Regions from separate parts of the Rhizobium sp. BK275 genome, predicted to be linked through region 2. Evidence: predicted binding sites of a transcription regulator. Region 2 holds the regulator's gene; each other region holds the start of a gene.
What was found. Region 2 encodes LexA, which represses DNA repair genes until DNA is damaged. Its sites were predicted from a motif close to TGTTCNNNNTGTGTTCNG; they were not measured.
Positions count from the first base shown of each region.

Region 1: FHT82_RS20315 (helicase-related protein) is a predicted target of LexA. The motif match lies at 4,077-4,094, and genes of this name have one in related genera.
Region 3: parE (DNA topoisomerase IV subunit B) is a predicted target of LexA. The motif match lies at 4,441-4,458, and genes of this name have one in related genera.

Region 1 is NZ_JACHZL010000006.1:284,504-290,528, forward strand. Features, by position in the region: gene fdxA (ferredoxin FdxA) at 1-178, opposite strand, end outside; gene FHT82_RS20310 (RNA-binding S4 domain-containing protein) at 374-778, opposite strand; gene FHT82_RS20315 (helicase-related protein) at 781-3,915, opposite strand; gene FHT82_RS20320 (DUF3309 family protein) at 4,774-4,929, shown strand; gene FHT82_RS20325 (YMGG-like glycine zipper-containing protein) at 4,956-5,210, shown strand; gene FHT82_RS20330 (hypothetical protein) at 5,405-5,551, shown strand; gene FHT82_RS20335 (beta-ketoacyl-ACP reductase) at 5,736-6,025, opposite strand, start outside.
Region 2 is NZ_JACHZL010000003.1:110,474-116,498, forward strand. Features, by position in the region: gene eno (phosphopyruvate hydratase) at 1-137, opposite strand, end outside; gene kdsA (3-deoxy-8-phosphooctulonate synthase) at 290-1,135, opposite strand; gene FHT82_RS10370 (VOC family protein) at 1,132-2,019, opposite strand; gene lexA (transcriptional repressor LexA) at 2,215-2,937, shown strand; gene FHT82_RS10380 (ComEC/Rec2 family competence protein) at 2,918-5,290, opposite strand; gene gltA (citrate synthase) at 5,632-6,025, shown strand, end outside.
Region 3 is NZ_JACHZL010000007.1:430,906-436,930, reverse strand. Features, by position in the region: gene FHT82_RS23375 (citrate synthase/methylcitrate synthase) at 1-18, shown strand, start outside; gene FHT82_RS23370 (CTP synthase) at 65-1,693, opposite strand; gene secG (preprotein translocase subunit SecG) at 1,837-2,379, opposite strand; gene tpiA (triose-phosphate isomerase) at 2,488-3,258, opposite strand; gene FHT82_RS23355 (alpha/beta hydrolase) at 3,375-4,259, opposite strand; gene parE (DNA topoisomerase IV subunit B) at 4,464-6,025, shown strand, end outside.

The sequences.
Region 1 (6,025 bases), on a different contig from region 2:
CGGTATCGGGCTTGATCGCCTCGGCCGGACATTCCGGCTCGCAGACACCGCAGTCGATGCATTCATCGGGATGGATGACGAGGAAATTCTCGCCCTCGTAGAAACAGTCGACAGGGCAGACTTCAACACAATCGGTGTATTTGCAGCGAATGCAATTGTCGGTCACGACATAGGTCATGAAGAACTCCAGGATTTCCATGCGGGCGGGGCCGGGCAACCTGGAACGTCGCGCCTGTCCCCTGAGCCGGAGAAAAAGCGTGAACAGGCTTGGGAGGCAAGCACACTACCCGGCAGGTTGTGTGTGACGTATCGACTTTGCAGCAGGATTTCAAGGACAAACGATCTTCGAAAGGCTTATGGCAGGAAGAGTTTTCTAATCCTCGTCCGACATCAGCCTGTCGATTGCGCGTCGTTCCTTTTTCGTCGGCCTGCCGGAACCAGTCGCCCGGATTGCCTGTTCGTATGGGGTGAGGCGTTTTGTCTCATCTGGAGGCGGCGACAGGTCCTCATAGAGCAGCCGCGCCTCCTCGTAGGGGCCGCGTCTGTCGCCGGGCAGCCGAACGACGAGAATGACGTCTCGCCGCTCCAGCTTCAACTCGATGCGATCACCGACTTTGATCATTTGACTAGGCTGCGCGCAGCGTGAGCCGTTGATGCTGACATGGCCAGACTGGATATGGCTTTGCGCCAGCGAGCGTGATTTCGCCATACGTGTGAAAAACAGCCATTTGTCGATGCGCTGGCGCGAACCGCTTCCTGGCTGTGTTTCTCCGCCCATGATTACTTCTTCATCTGCTCCTTGAGCGCTGCAAGTTTGGCAAAGGGCGAATCCGGATCGATCGGCTTCTCCTTGCGCGGCGGCTTGGCCTCGAAACGCAGCGGCTGCGAATTGCCGCGGTTGTTGTTACGGTCGTTGCGGTCGCCACGATCCTTGCGATCACCACGGTCCTGACGGTCGCCGCGCTGCTCGTTGCGCGCCTGCTGCGGCCTGCCGCCATCACGATTCCCGCCTTCGCGGTTGCCGCCATCCCGGTTGCGGTTGTTGTGGCGGTTGCCATCACGGGCCTCGCCGCCCTCACCGCCGCCAGGACGGCGATTACGGTCGCCACGTTCCTGACCTTGGCCATGACCTTGGCCATGACGTTCGCCCTGACCTTGCCCGCCGCGGCGGTCGCCATGGCCGCGCGCCTGGCGCTGGTTCTCGTTGCGGCCACCGAGACGCCACAGAAGAACCGGCTTCGGCTCTGCAGCCTCAGCTTCAGCCTCGCTGACTTCAACCGAACCTTCGGCTGCCACAGGCGTCTCCGCAGCCGCAGGAGCGGCTTCGACAGCGGGCGTTTCTTCCGAAGCGCCATCTGCGTCGTCATGATCGGCCTTTTCAGCCGTTTCCTCTGCCACGGTCTCAATCGCCGTTACGGGAGCCGATGCCGCATCCTGCGTCGCAAGGAATGCTGCAGCCTCCTCGGCCTTTACCGCGTCTGCGCGATAGCCGAGACCCTTGAGGATCTCTTCCATGTCTTCCAGCGTCGCGCCGAGAATGGACAGCATCGCCGTCGTCGTCGTGAAGCGGCGGCCGTCATAAGCGCCTTCCGGACGGCTGGCTTGACCCGGCTTCCACTGCAAGAGCGGGCGGATGAGGTCGGCCAGACGCTCGAGGATATCGATACGCACCGCGCGCTTGCCGAGGAAACGGAAGCCGGCGAGCTTATAGAACATGCGCTCGAAGCTCGGATCGGTGACGACGGAGGTACGGCCGGCGGCCAGCACCGGAATGAGGTCGCCATAACCTGGCTTGTCGAGCCCGTCATTCTTCAGCGCCCAGAGCAGTGTGATGAGCTCTGCTGGCGCCGGCTTCAAAAGCGCCGGAACGAAAATGTGGTAGGCACCGAAGCGGATGCCGTAACGGCGCATGGAGGCGCGCGCATCCTGATCCAGAGACTTCACCTCTTCCGTCACGTCGCGGCGGAAGAGCACGCCGAGATTCTCGACGAGCTGGAAGGCGAGCCCCTTGGCAAGGCCCTGCAGGTCCTCAGCGCGCGACAGATCGTCGAGCGGCTTCAGCACCGTGCTGATATGATGATTGACGAAACGTTCGATACGGGCGGCGACATGATCGCGCGCATTGCCCGTAAGCTGCTCGTCGGCAAGCAGGATGACGCGCGGACGCATCACGTGATCGCTACCGGATAGACGTCCGACAGGGTCGCCGAGCCAACGCACAAGACCGTCCGAGCCGATCGCCAGATCGGCGTTGCCTGCCGCATGCAGGCGCGCGGCACGGGCTTCGAATTCAAGCGCGAGCGCCTTCTGCGACGCAGACTGAACCGCCTTGGCGTCCGGCCCATCCGTTCCACCCACAGGCGTAAAACGGAACCCGGTCAACTGCCCCACATGATGTCCTTCAACAAAGACATCGCCATTCACACTGATTTCAGCTTCCAGCATCGCATTCTCTCTCAGGCGCTTCATGAGCACAGATGTCCTGCGATCAACAAAGCGTTTCGTCAACCTTTCATGCAACGCGTCGGACAATCGATCTTCGATTTCCCGCGTCTTTTCCTGCCAGTGTGTCGGATCGGCAAGCCAGCCGGGCCGATTCGATACATAGGTCCAGGTTCTTATCTGCGCGATTCGCGCCGAAAGCGTGTCAATTTCTCCATCTGTCCGATCCGAGCGATGAACCTGTTCCGCGAGAAACTGCTCGTTTACCGTGCCATAGCGCACCAGATCGGAAAAGAGGGTAGAAATAAGATCGGCATGTTGCGCAGGCGTTATGCGCCGATAGTCCGGTAGAGCGCAAGCCTCCCAGAGCTTTTCGACGCGCGCCGGCGTGTTAGCGAGATCGGTGATTTCCGGATAGCGCGATAAATGGTCGAGCGCCTGCTGGTCGACCGCCGGCAGCGCCCGCGTCAGACCCGGCACGCGGGGTCCGGTCTCAAGGCTTGCCCGCAGGGATTGTATCGAGGAGAAATCGAGATCCTTGGTCCGCCACTGCAGAACCTTGATATTATCAAATTCGTGGCCCTCGATGCGCTGTACCAGCTCCTCGTCGAACGGCGAGACCTGGCCGGTTACACCAAAGGTTCCGTCGCGCACATGACGTCCCGCGCGCCCGGCAATCTGGCCGAGTTCACCAGGATTGAGATTGCGGAACTGATAGCCGTCGAACTTCCGATCCTGCGCGAAGGCCACATGATCGACATCGAGATTGAGACCCATGCCGATCGCATCGGTCGCAACCAGATATTCGACGTCGCCCGCCTGGTAGAGCGCCACTTGCGCATTGCGGGTGCGCGGGCTCAGCGCCCCGAGCACCACGGCCGCTCCGCCACGCTGACGACGGATCAGTTCGGCGATCGCGTAAACCTCGTCCGCCGAGAAGGCGACGATAGCCGAACGCTGCGGCAGCCGGGTGATCTTCTTCTGTCCCGCATAGAGAAGGTGAGAAAGCCGCGGCCGCTCCGTGACGGTTATCCCCGGTAGAAGCTGCTGCAAGATCGGCCGCATGGTACCGGCGCCAAGCAGCAGCGTCTCGTCACGACCGCGCAGATGCAGGATACGGTCTGTGAAGATATGGCCGCGCTCGAGGTCTCCCGCGAGTTGCACCTCGTCGATAGCAACAAAGGCGGCTTTGGTTTCCCGCGGCATCGCCTCGACCGTGCAGACAGAGAAGCGCGCATTCGGCGGCGAGATCTTTTCCTCCCCGGTTACCAGCGCAACATTCTGGGCGCCGACTTTTTCCACCACCCGCGTATAGACTTCGCGCGCGAGCAAGCGGAGCGGCAGGCCGATAACACCTGTGCCATGCGCCACCATGCGTTCGATCGCATAATGGGTCTTGCCGGTATTGGTCGGCCCAAGCACCGCGGTCACGCCGCGCCCGCTCAGTATCATCGGCTGCGAAGTCAGGGTCATGGTCCATGCAAGTGAGGCGGGGACGCCCCGGGTCAAGTCGGCTCCTGCGGGTAAGGCAGAGAACACATGGACAGCCGAAGCTCCAAACGCAAGGGCAGATTTGAAATAGACTTTGGATTGAGCATGGAAGTCACAGTCCGCTAAGTCCTTGATTTAAGATTCGGAACAGCTTGAGAACGAATCGGAGACGAATCGCTGACTCCGGCTGATTCAGCTTTTGTTCACGGCTAAGTATTGATTTTGAATCGCTTTTTTACACTAGATGCAGAATCGATAAATTCAGCGCGGGAGAGATTTCATCAACCGCGATTAACGCTTCTTGCCGAACCGTAAAGACCGCAAGATCCGATCCAGAATTAACGCTTCGACCAAATCCGGAACGAATCGGAGACGAATCGCTGATATCGAGACTTTCCCTTTTTGTTCACGGCGAGATGTTGTGGGCCTTTCGCCGCCGCCACCAAGATACGGTTCCACCAATTCGGGAGAGCCGGGCTGAAGCGCCAGATCGCGTTAATCTTTTACATGTCGAATTTACGATGCCTTAGACGCGGGCGTATGCAAACCGACGGACGATCGGCACCGATCAAAGCCGGAACGAATCGCTGACGAATCGGAGACATCACCACTTTCCCGCTTTGTTCACCACAACATGTTGTATTTAAACACATTTTTAACCATACAGAGAAAAGGCTGGGGCGTTCTTCGCCGACTTGGCTTTTGGCGAACCGGCTAAACTCCGCTTTGGAGAAATGACCGATAACGCCGCCGCGACATTCCGAGAGATTAGCCGGGAACAAAAATCGAAGATGCGTGTTTCTAGTCCAATCGAAATGAGGATGAGACAGGACAAACACCATGCTAGGCACGATACTTCTTATTATCCTTATTCTGCTATTGATCGGCGCCTTGCCGAATTGGGGTTATAGCCGCGGCTGGGGCTATGGACCTTCCGGTGGTTTGGGGTTAGTTCTCGTCATCATCATCATTCTTGTACTGATGGGCCGAATTTAAAAGGCCGGCAACCTGGGGAGTTAGACATGAAAAAGATTGTTCTTAGCTGCGCTCTTATCGGCGCTCTCGCATCCTGCACTCCGACGGAGCAGGGCACGGCGATCGGCGCCGGCACGGGCGCCATCATCGGCGGCGCCGTCAGCAACAGCTGGGGTGGCGCGGCAGTTGGCGCAGTCGCCGGCGGTCTGACAGGCGCACTGATCGGCCAGTCGGTTGAACGCCGCGGCTACTGCATCTATCGCGACCGTTACGGCCGCCGCTACGAAGCGCGTTGCCGCTAATAGACCCCGGTCCATCGGAAATTTTGAACGGGCGCTTCGGCGCCCGTTTTTCTTGCGCGCTTTTATCGTCAACATGGCGTTGACGATTGGTCGCTGAAGTCAAATCTACCGCGCCGCCGACGCCAGGCGCATATTCCCTTCAAGATCGCAAAGGGCAGAGCACCTGCCGCCCGCGAATGGAAAGGGACGCCATCATGGCCCAGATTCTGCTCAATTCCGCCGTCGCCGTCCTGATTGCCGCGGCCTTTCTCACGACAGCAATCGCCGCTCTCCGCAGCAAGGACCGCGCCCTCCAGAAGGTGCCAGTCAAGGCCAACAGACGGCATCATCCAAACGCCTGACACCATCAAAGAAACCGAAAACCGCGCGACGGCAACTATTCGAGCGCCCGTCCGCGGCAGAAACGGCCATGGACAGGATCATCGTGATCGCCGCCCTCTCACCATTGCCTTCGCGGCCTATGGTGCATCTGCCGGCCCGCATGACGGCACCGGCAGCTATGCCCACAATCAGAAGAAATAGGGCTCAGACGAAGAACTGACCGCCATTGGCCGTCAGCGTCGAACCGGTAATGAAACCGGCGTCGTCCGAAACGAGGAAAGTCACGCAACGCGCGATCTCCTCGGGTTCACCGAGGCGCCCGACCGGGATTTGCGGAATGATCTTCTCATTCAGCACCTTTTCCGGCACGGCCAGCACCATCTCCGTACCGATGTAACCGGGGCAGATGGCGTTGACTGTTATGTTCTTGACAGCGCCTTCCTGAGCGAGCGCCTTGGTGAAACCGAGGTCGCCGGCCTTGGCCGCGGAATAAT
Region 2 (6,025 bases):
TGCGCGCCGGTCGAAGCACCCGAGGGAACAGCTGCACGGCCCATGCTGCCGTCTTCGAGATAGACATCGACTTCGACGGTGGGGTTACCACGGCTATCGAGAATCTCGCGGGCGATGATATCGGTAATTGCAGTCATGGTTTTTTCCTGCTCGTGGGTGGATAAATCGTTTGAAACCGTCTTAATCGAAGGTACGCAAATTACAATGGCACTTTGGGGGGCGCTTTGCGACACTTTCGACCTGCATCTCTAATCGTCGCTATAACACGATCATGTCAGGCTTTTGACTGTCAGCCCTTGGCGACCGCATCAAAGGCAAGCAGCTTTTCCAGAAGCCGCGGCAGATCCTTGAGATAGACCATGTTCGGGCCGTCGGAAGGGGCATTGTCCGGATCCTCATGGGTTTCGATGAAGACACCTGCAACGCCGGCGGCTACGGCAGCACGCGCCAGCGTTTCAACGAATTCGCGCTGGCCGCCGGAGGAATCGCCCTGCCCGCCCGGTTGGGCGACGGAATGCGTGGCGTCGAAGATAACAGGAGCGCCCATTGCCGCCATGATCGGCAGGGAACGCATGTCGGAGACCAGCGTGTTGTAGCCGAAGGAAACGCCGCGCTCGCAAAGCAATACATTCGGATTGCCGCTGGCATTCAGCTTGCCGAGCACATTCTTCATGTCCCAGGGAGCCAGGAACTGGCCTTTCTTGACGTTGACGACGCGGCCGGTCTTGGCGGCGGCAACGAGAAGATCCGTCTGGCGGCAGAGGAAGGCCGGGATCTGCAGCACATCGACGGTTTCAGCGACAATGGCGCATTGTTCTGCCGTATGAACGTCCGTCAGGACAGGAAAGCCGAATTCCTTCTTGAGGTCGTCGAAAACCTCCATCGCCTTTTCGAGGCCGATACCGCGCTTGGCGGAAATCGAGGTGCGGTTCGCCTTGTCATAGGAGGTCTTGTAGACGAGGCCCATACCGAGCTTGTCGCAGATCTCCTTCAGCGTGCCGCCGACCATGAAGGCATGCTCGCGGCTTTCCATTTGGCACGGACCAGCGATGAGCGAAAGCTTGGCAGAATTGGAAAACAGAACCTGGCCAGCGCCCTCGCCGATCCGGACCTCTGCATTGGTATTGGAGCTCATGATGTTTCCTCGAAGGCAAAGAGCGCACCCTGACCGGGCACGGACTTCACAAGAATACGGTTTCCCTTGCGTGTATAGGTCACCCCGTTAGCAGCCAAATGCGCTTCTGTCACGGCCAGATCGGCAACCGCAAAGAGGATCGCCCGGCCGCGCAGGCCGCGATCGCTATCCGGCGTGCTCAAATCGAAATAGGCCTCCAGCCCCTCTGGGATCATCAGGCTGATCTTTGCGTTTCCGGTCGGCACCTCCAGCCCGAAACTCGTGACATCGGCAGAAGCGGCTTTTGCCGCCGCGCGAACGAACTCGCCGAAAGCTGTCGGCTCGGGGGCCGCGAGCGCGATCTCGGCAATGCCCGTCACGCCATTGGCATGGGTCTCCAGCGCGCCGCGGTCGGCCGGAAGCGGGTTGATGCGCTCGACAGCGAAGAGAAAGAAATCCGGTGCCCGCAGGTCGCCAGCGAAGGCGAGCCGGAAGCCGGCAACACTTTCTGCACCATCGGGCATTTTCACGGGACGTTCGAACTGCAGCACAGAGCCAGCGCTGATGCCGCCCTTTACGAATCGAGCATGTTCGCGCTTCGCATCCGCTGTCGCAAAGGCGATGGCGGACAGTCCCTCGCTGCCGCAGCGGAAGCGGAAAGCCTGATTGCGGGCGGTGAAGACATTGCCCTCACGCGCCGTCTCCTCGCTCTCCTCCACACTCGCGACACCCAATGGCTCAAGATAGGTTTTGTCAGTAAAGAAAACGCAGGCATTTTCCGTGCCGAAGGGATGGCGGGCATCAGGGGCTACGGTGAAACCAAGCTTGCCCAGCCTTTCGCGGGCAAGATCGATATCGGTAACCGGCAAAACGAGATGATCGATCGGAAGCATGTCCTGGGTCATCGGCTACTCTCCAGCATTGCCAGGATGATGTGCTTCAGCAGGCGTTACGAAGCAAGGCCGGGCAGGCTTTCCCGCGATAAAAATAAAATTCTCAGCAGAATGAACAGAAGTTTTACGAAAATTTAGCCACTTGCGGAACACATATGGAACATATAGTGTCTGTTCTGGATTTGTTTCAAGACTGGGGTATACGCCATGCTCACGCGCAAACAACAGGAACTTCTTCTTTTCATTCATGAAAGGATGAAGGAGTCAGGCGTTCCGCCGTCTTTCGACGAGATGAAGGATGCCCTGGATCTGGCCTCAAAATCCGGCATCCACCGGCTGATCACAGCGCTCGAAGAACGCGGCTTCATTCGCCGGCTTCCGAACCGGGCACGCGCGCTCGAAGTCATCAAGTTGCCGGAAGCCTACAGCCCGAGCCTGCAGCCTCGGCGCGGCTTTTCGCCGAGCGTCATCGAGGGCAGCCTCGGCAAGCCTCAGCCGGCGGCTCCCGCTCCGGCAAAGTCTGCACCTGCTGCCGACAACGGCAATTCGATTTCTGTGCCGGTCATGGGGCGCATCGCCGCCGGTGTACCGATCTCGGCAATCCAGAACAATACGCACGACATCAACGTTCCCGCCGACATGCTGGGCTCGGGTGAGCATTATGCACTCGAGGTTCGCGGCGACTCGATGATCGAAGCCGGCATCTTCGATGGCGACACGGTCATCATCCGCAACGGCAGCACCGCCAATCCCGGTGATATTGTGGTGGCACTCGTCGACGAGGAGGAAGCGACGCTCAAGCGTTTTCGCCGCAAGGGCGCATCGATTGCACTCGAGGCAGCAAACCCCGCTTATGAGACCCGCATTTTCCCGCCGGATCGCGTCAAGGTCCAGGGCAAGCTCGTCGGCCTCATTCGCCGCTATCACTGACCGGTGACGTACTGGCGTCTGCGAAACTGTCGCTGCGCCAGTCATAGGCACGGTGGCGCATCCAGGGCCGCCGCAACGTGTCGAATGCAGTTGTGATCTCAATCCCCTTATCGGTAAAACGAAGTTCGACGGAGCCTGTTCTGCGTAGTGTCTCGCCAGTAAAGAGCAATGCGCCGGAACGACAATGGTCAAACCGCAAACGGACAGGGGTAACGACGATATCGGCCGTATCGCAGGCCGGCCCGAGATAGGCTGCATTGTCGATGACCGTCAGTTTCTTTCCATTTCGGAGCAAGGCAGTGCACCAGGCGCCCTTCTGGCAGGAGAAGCGCGATGGCAAGCTCGCGGCGGCATGTCTTATCGCTGCTCTGGCTTCGTCCTGCTGATCCCGTGATAGCTGCAGCCGTTTACCTTCAGGCGCAGTGGGGACATTGACAGCCTGGAGCATGACCGGCTTTCGATGTTCTTCCATGGCAAGCGCCCGCTGCCATTGTTCGAAGATGAAGGCAGGCGGCTTTTCGCGGTTCGAAGCTATTGCCTCTCCATCGACAACAGCGACCAGGCCGCCATCTTCGGCGATGGTGATGTCGGGCATCGCCTCGATCGGAAGCAACGCGACGGCAAGCGTGGAAACCGCAACGATTGCCGTTCCGACGTGCCGCAGTCTGGTTCTGAGCAGGGTCAGCAGCAGAAACCCGAAGACGGCTGTCGGGAAGTACCAGCCGGGCAAACGGCCCACATCGATATTGCCACCCCAGCTCGATACCGTCTTTGCGATTTTTATCACCAGATCGAGCCCGAAGCCTGCGACCTGCCACACCGGGCCATCGAGGCCAAAGGGCATCAGCAGCATCGCCAGCATACCGGCCGGCATGACGATGAAGGAAATGACCGGCATGGCCGCGAGATTTGCCGGCAGGCCGTAGGCAGTCAACCGGTGAAAATGCTCGATCGAAAACAACGCGGTCGAGAAACCGCCGATCAACGAGGTCAGGAAAATGCCGCCGAAGAAGCCGCCAATCATGAAGAGGGGTTTCATGATCGGCAACTTGGCAAAGGCATTCTCCCGCATCGGCCGGCCCTTCCAGAGGTCGTAACCGGCGACCAGGGCAAGCGTTGCGGCAAAGGACATCTGGAAGCTCGGTCCCAGCACCTCTGACGGCGAGGCTGCGAGGATCACGAGCGCGGACAGCGCCACGTTTCTGAGGCTGATCGACGGCCGGTCAAAGAAGACGGCAACCAGCATGATCGCCATCATGATGAAAGCGCGTTCGGCGGAGACGGCAAAACCCGAGATCAGATAATAAGCCGTCACCGCAGCGAGCGCTCCGGCCGCCGCGATTTTCTTGGTCGGCCATGCCTGGGCAATGCCGGAAAAAAGACTGAGGATGACGCGCAGGCCGACAAAGAAGATGCCGGCGGAGAGCGCCATATTAAGACCGGAGATCGCGATGATGTGGGCAAGGCCGGATTGCCGCAGCGCCTCCGTCGTTTCATCCGAGATCGCCCGTCTCTCATCGGTGACAAGTGAAGCAGCAAAGGCGCCGGTATCACCCGGCAGAACGGAGCGGATTCGATCGCCGATGCCGCTCCTGAGCCGATAGAGCCATTCCAGGGTCGCCTTACCGATCGAGCCCGCCTGCTGCGGCTGCGACGCAGCCTTTTTCGGCGCACCATAGAAAAAGCCGTTGGCGCCAATGCCGTCGAAATAGGCGCTGAAGGCAAAATCGTTGAGGTGGGGAAGTGCGGGTCCTGCCGGAGGCGTGAGACGTGCCCTGCCCTCGATGACGTCACCAAGCTCAAAGGGCTGCGTGGCGCCCCGGACCAGCACGGAAATACGCTTGGGTGGACGCTTGATCTGAGGAGCATCCGTTCCGCTAACAGCAAGAATATAGCGCCAGCGCCCTCTTCCATCGCCTTCGCGGCGCTCGATGCGGCCGGTCACCGTTGTCGTTACGGCAGAATCCAGGATCAGGGTCTGCGCCCGCCATGTTTCGACCTGTGCCGAAAGCATTCCGCCAGCAAAGAGAAGCAGAGCAAGCAGCGTCGCCCGCAGTTCCGTCCGGCCATATCCGCAGAGCGCAACGGCAAGGAAGAGGATAAACAGGCAGAGACCAAGCGAGACGGCCGGAAAATCCGAAACTGCCAGAAACCAGGTCGCAGCACCCGCACCGAGGAAGACCGGCGAGAAGAGAATGAGGCGACCGTGGCCAGCCTCTTCGGCGGCCATGCGGATAGACGATTCGGTGTATTGTTTCGCAACGGCAATCAGCCGCCACTGCAGCGGAACAGCAGCCTGCGTCCTTACCGGTTGCGTCACAATGGCGCGCGGTGCGACATCGGCAAAATCCATCTTGGCATCAATGGATTGCGCCTGCCGTTCTCTTGTCTCGAACCCCGTCATAACCGCCTGGACCCGCCCCCGGATATCGGCAGAATGCAACCTGTGATCAAAACGCGCAAACAATAATCGATTGAAATACGAGGAAAATTCATGGGAACGAAAAATCCAGTCAAATCATGGTGTTCTGATATGCATAGGGCTCATCGCTGCAGTGCCTAAAAGATGATGCCGCGATGCACAAAATGGCATCACGGTAACTTGGCATTAGCTTCACGATCATATAGCTATCGCTTAGGACGCTTAACCCTTATGGCGCTTTTGCGGCGCCACCGCCACTCCGGAGGATCAGCATGACGGATCAAAGCGCTACAATCAAAATCGGTGACAAATCAGTCGACCTCGCCGTCAGAAAAGGCACGGTCGGACCTGACGTCATCGATATCGGTGCACTCTATAAAAATACGGCCTCCTTCACCTACGATCCCGGGTTTACGTCGACCGCATCCTGTGAATCAAAGATCACTTATATCGACGGTGACGAAGGTGTTCTGCTGCATCGCGGTTACCCGATCGAGCAGCTTGCCGAGCACGGCGACTTCCTGGAAGTCTGCTACCTGCTGCTCTACGGCGAACTGCCAACCGCCGCTCAGAAGAAGGACTTCGACTATCGCGTCACGCACCACACGATGGTGCACGAGCAGATGAGCCGCTTCTTCACCGGCTTCCGCCGCGACGCGCACCCGA
Region 3 (6,025 bases), on a different contig from region 2:
CTGCCGGAAGCGGCGTGACATCAAGAAAAAGCCGCTCCCTCGTCTTGGAGGGAGCGGCGGAGTTTTAGACCAATCGGCTCTGCTCGGTTGCCGCTTCGATGAAGCTTGCAAAAAGCGGATGCGGGTCAAGCGGGCGGGACTTCAGTTCCGGGTGGTACTGAACGCCGATGAACCAAGGATGATCAGGGTATTCGATCGTCTCCGGCAACACGCCGTCCGGCGACATGCCCGAGAAGACCAGGCCGCAATTCTCCAGCCGATCCTTGTAGTCGATATTGACTTCGTAGCGGTGGCGATGACGCTCGGAAATGTCGGTCGAGCCGTAGATATCCGAAATCTTCGTACCCTTCTTCAGCGCTGCCTTGTAGGCGCCGAGACGCATCGTGCCGCCGAGATCGCCGGCGGCCGTGCGCTTCTGCAACTCGTTGCCCTTCACCCATTCGGTCATCAGGCCGACGACCGGCTCCGGCGTCGGGCCGAATTCGGTCGATGAGGCGTTTGGAACATCGGCGAGATTGCGGGCAGCTTCGATAACGGCCATCTGCATGCCGAAGCAGATGCCGAAATAAGGCACCTTGCGCTCGCGGGCAAAACGTGCCGCATGGATCTTGCCTTCCGAACCACGCTCGCCGAAGCCGCCCGGTACCAGAATACCGTGGACCTTCTCCAGATACGGAGCTGGATCTTCCTTTTCGAAGACTTCGGACTCGATCCACTCGAGCTTGACCTTGACGCGGTTGGCGATCCCTCCGTGATGCAGCGCTTCGATCAGCGACTTATAGGCATCCTTGAGACCGGTATACTTGCCGACGATCGCAATCGTGACCTCGCCTTCCGGCGTGCGGATACGGTTGCAGACCTCTTCCCACTGGTCGAGACGCGGCTTCGGAGCCGGCTCGATGCCGAAGGCGGCGAGCACTTCGTCGTCGAGGCCTTCCTTGTGATAGGCCATCGGCACGTCGTAGATATTGGCAACGTCGAGCGCCTGGATGACGGCGGACGGACGCACGTTGCAGAACAGCGACAGCTTGCGGCGTTCGGCTTCCGGGATTTCCCGGTCGGCGCGCACCAGAAGGATGTCGGGATGGATGCCGAGCGCCTGCAGTTCCTTGACCGAATGCTGCGTCGGTTTGGTCTTCAGTTCGCCCGCTGCAGGAATGTACGGCATCAGCGTCAGGTGGACGTAAACAGCGGTGCCGCGCGGCAGATCATTGCCGAGCTGGCGGATCGCTTCCATGAAGGGCATCGCCTCGATATCGCCGACCGTGCCGCCGATTTCGCAGATGACGAAATCGTAGTCGTCATTGCCCTCGACGACGAAATCCTTGATCTCGTTGGTGACGTGGGGAATGACCTGAACGGTCGCGCCGAGATAGTCGCCGCGGCGTTCCTTGTCGATGATGTTCTTGTAGATGCGGCCAGTGGTGATGTTGTCGGTCTTGGTCGCCGAACGTCCCGTGAAACGTTCATAGTGGCCGAGATCGAGGTCGGTTTCCGCGCCGTCGTCAGTGACGAAGACTTCGCCGTGCTGGGTCGGGCTCATAGTGCCCGGATCCACGTTCAGATAGGGGTCGAGTTTGCGAAGCCGCACCCGATAACCACGGGCCTGCAGCAACGCTCCGAGAGCCGCGGCCGCAATTCCTTTTCCGAGGGAAGAAACCACGCCGCCAGTGATGAATACGTATCGCGCCATGGGAGTCACCGGATACCTTTTCAAAAACGATTCCACCAGCCCAAAAATTCTTTTCCGGAACTTTTGGTGCGTGGCGCAGGAATCTGAACAAAAGAAAACCGGCAGACCCGAGGGCCTGCCGGCGGTTTATTTTCAGGACCGGCTTATTGTCCCGTGGGGACGCCGGAAGGCTGTGCCGGCGCGGTAGCGGCCGGAGCCTCAGGCTGGGCCGGAGCCGTTGTCGTCGGAGCTGCCGGAGCGGTCGCCGCAGGGGCGCTTGCAGCCGGAGCCGGATTTGCGGGTGCTTGCGCTGCAGGAGCCGGCATTGCCGGGGCAGCCGGTGCCGGAGCGGCAGCGCCGCTGTTCGGAATGCCGCTGTTGTCGGCAGGTTGAGCCGGAGCCGGGGCATTGCCGCCGAGCGAATCGAGAATGCCGTTGCCCTGGCCGCTCGTTGCCGGAATACGGTTGAGAATGTCGGTCGGTCGGCCTTCGTAACGGGTCAGGATTCCGAGGCCGAGCGAGGTCAGGAAAAACAGCGTCGCCAGGATCGCCGTCGTGCGCGTCAGCGCATTGGCCGTACCGCGGGCCGACATGAAGCCCGATCCGCCGCCGATGCCGAGGCCGCCGCCTTCGGAGCGCTGGATGAGCACGACGCCGACGAGCGCGAGCACGATCATGAGATGGATGACAATCAATACTGTCTGCATGGGTCCAGTCCTGCCCGTCTGAGGACGGACATAAAGTAAAAATCTGGCGGCTCTTTACATGAGGTCATCTGCTATTCCAAGCCCTTCGGCCAGGAATATGCAATCGCCTCAGGCAAGCAGCGTTTCATATGCGCCGTAGATGGCGAGGAAGTCAGTGGCTTTCAAGCTCGCACCGCCGATCAGCGCGCCGTCCACATTGTCGACGGCGAGCAGCTCGCTGGCATTCGAGGGCTTGACCGAACCGCCATAGAGGATGCGCATGCCCCTGCCCTCTTTGCCGAACCGCAAGACAAGTTCGTCGCGGATGAAGGCATGGACGATTTCCACATCCTGTGCGGTCGGCGTCAGCCCGGTACCGATCGCCCAGACCGGCTCATAGGCGATAACGGTATTTTCGGCCGTCGCCTCGTCCGGCAGCGATCCCGAAAGCTGGCGCTTGAGGATATCGAGCGTCTGGTAGGCGTCGCGCTCATCGGCGGTTTCTCCGACACAAATGATCGCGATGATATCGGCCTGATAGGCAGCCTGGGCCTTGGCGCGCACCAGATGATCGGTTTCGGCATGGTTGATGCGTCGTTCCGAATGGCCGACGATCACATAGGTGCCGTAGCAATCGGCAATCATTTCCGCAGATACATCGCCGGTATGGGCGCCGCTCTGCGTCTGGTGGCAATCCTGTGCGCCGATCGCAAGCGGGCTGTCGGTGGCGAGCGCCGTCGCCACGTAGAGCAGCGTTGCCGGCGGGCAGATCAGGGCTTCGACTTTCTCCGACAAGGGAGTACTGACGCCTTGAGCAATCGCCTTGATCTGGTCCAATGAGGCACGCGTGCCGTTCATCTTCCAGTTCCCCGCCACGAGCGGGCGTACGTCAGGTGTCATGTTGCTCCTCCCAAAATCCGCCTATTCGGCGGCCTTAGCAAAAGCCGGCAGCAAAGGAAAGCGCTCCAGGTGACGTTGGGGCAATATCGGTCTTACGTGGGGTGAAATCCGCCTTTTCAGGACGCCAGTATCCAGTTCAGCACCCTGCGCCAGTCGATCATGCGGATCGGCGTGCCGTGATTGCCGCTCTCAAACAATGTGAAATGCGTCGGGTATTTTGCCTTGTCGAGCTCTTCGAACAGCGCTTGCTGGTCGGCTGCAGCATAGACGGGATCGCGGCTGCCATGGGCAAACCAGAGCGGCAGCTTCGCCTTGTAGAAAGGGCTCTTTGCAAAATCCGGGTCCGAGACGCCGCTCATGATCAGCATTCCCTTCAGCCGTTTGACACTTTCGGCATCGCGCGCGATCCCCCAGCAGATCTGGCTGCCCATAGAGGCGCAGCTCAGGATGATTGGTCGGCCGGGAGACTGTGCGCTCGCATAGCGGATCAGGCCGGCGATCGCCGTCACGCCATTGGCGTCGAACGTCCGCACTGTCGGAGAATAATAGACGCCGCCATTGCCGGCAGCGAGGTTCTTCAGCCGGTTGAAGTTGCCGCCGAACGTATAGTCGTTGGCGCCGAGCCGCCGGTCACCATCGCGGCCGTGGATGAAGATAACCGCGAAGGCGGGATTCTGTGCCGGTCCCACCCTGGTGACATCCAGCCTGATACCGTCGAGCGACAGCGTTTCATCCGCCTGCAGCTTCTTCACGCCGAGCGAGACATATTTCTGCTGCACACGCTTTTCAGGGATCTGGTCACGCCCGTTGATGTCGCGCATCTCGTCGTATTCGATCACTTCGAACGCGCCGTCATCGCCTGTCTGAAGCACGATCTGCTTCGAAAACAGGTCGTCCTTGTAAGGCGGCAGGGCATCGGCTGCGGCGGTCCCGACCGCTGCGGACAGGAAAAAGGCCGCAATTGCAGTGATTATGGTGCAATGACTTGTGGACATCGGCATGCAGATGGTTCCCAAAGAGCTGCCGCGACTTGCCATTCGACGCCCGGCAACGCAAATCACATCTTGAAAAGCTCCGCAATTCCGGAGCGCGTCGCGTATCGGGGCGCTTTCTGTCAGAATTCCCCTGATTCGCAAACGCGATGCCGAACGCGACTATTGTGGGCCAGCGGCGGCCCGTCACGAGAATAAGATCTGAACGGTTCCATGGAAGACAGCAACGACCTTTTTTCCGGAATGCCCCTGTCGTCAAAGCAGGACCCGCAGAAGCAGGAGGAGGCTGCAAAGTCTGCCGCGCCGGCTGCAAAGCCCGCTGCGACTGCAGCACCCGCCGCCTCCCGCCCTGCCCCGGCGACGTCGAACGGCGACGATTACGGCGCATCCTCGATCCGCGTTCTGGAAGGCCTGGAACCGGTGCGCATGCGCCCGGGCATGTATATCGGCGGCACCGACGAGAAGGCCCTGCACCACCTCTTTGCCGAAGTCATCGACAACTCGATGGACGAAGCAGTGGCCGGCCATGCCGATTTCATCGATGTGCATCTCGATGTTGAGGGCTATCTCACCGTTACCGATAACGGCCGCGGTATTCCGGTCGAGAACCATCCGCAGGTTCCCGGCAAGTCGACACTTGAAGTCATCATGACCAAGCTGCATGCTGGCGGTAAATTCGACGGCAAGGCTTACGAAACCTCCGGCGGTCTGCACGGTGTCGGCGTGTCCGTCGTCAACGCTCTGTCAGACGTTCTCGAAGTCGAGGTTGCTCGCAACCGCAAGCTCTATCGCCAGCGCTTCTCGCGCGGCCTGCCGCAGGGCGGGCTCGAAGAGCTCGGCGATGTGCATAACCGCCGCGGCACCAAGGTTCGCTTTCACCCCGACCCGCAGATTTTCGGGGATCATGCGAAGTTCGATGCAGCGCGTGTTTTCCGCATGGCCCGCTCCAAGGCCTATCTCTTCGGCGGCGTCGAAATCCGCTGGAGCTGCGATCCCGGCGTGCTGCCTGAAGGTTCCGACGTGCCCGACAAGGCAGTCTTCCACTTCCCCGGCGGCCTTAAGGATTACCTGCAGGCGACGATGGGCAAGGAGTTCACCGTTACCCGCGAAATCTTCGCCGGCAAGACCGAGAAGGCCGCAGGTCACGGAGCGCTGGAATGGGCCATCACCTGGTATGGCGGCGATCCGCAGGTTCATTCCTATTGTAACACCATCCCGACGCCCGAAGGCGGCACGCATGAGGCGGGTCTGCGCATCGCGCTGACCAAGGGCCTGAAAAGCTACGCCGAACTGACGCAGAACAAGCGCGCTGCGCAGATCACCACCGACGACGTGATGATCTCTGCCGTCGGCATGCTTTCGGTCTTCATCCGCGAGCCGGAATTCGTTGGCCAGACCAAGGATCGTCTGGCGACCGTCGAAGCCCAGCGCCTCGTCGAAAACGCGCTGCGCGATCCTTTCGACCACTATCTCGCCGACAATCCCAATGAGGCCGAGAAGCTTCTCGACTGGGTGATCGAGCGCGCCGAGGAGCGGCTGCGCCGCCGCAAGGAGAAGGAAGTCAACCGCAAAACGGCCGTTCGCAAGCTGCGCCTGCCCGGCAAGCTCGCCGACTGCTCACAGAACACCGCCGAAGGCGCCGAACTCTTCCTGGTCGAGGGTGACTCGGCAGGTGGCTCCGCCAAGCAGGCGCGCAACCGCGCCAACCAGGCGATCCTGCCGCTGCGCGGCAAGATCCTCAACGTCGCCAGCGCCGGCCGCGAAAAGCTCGGCGC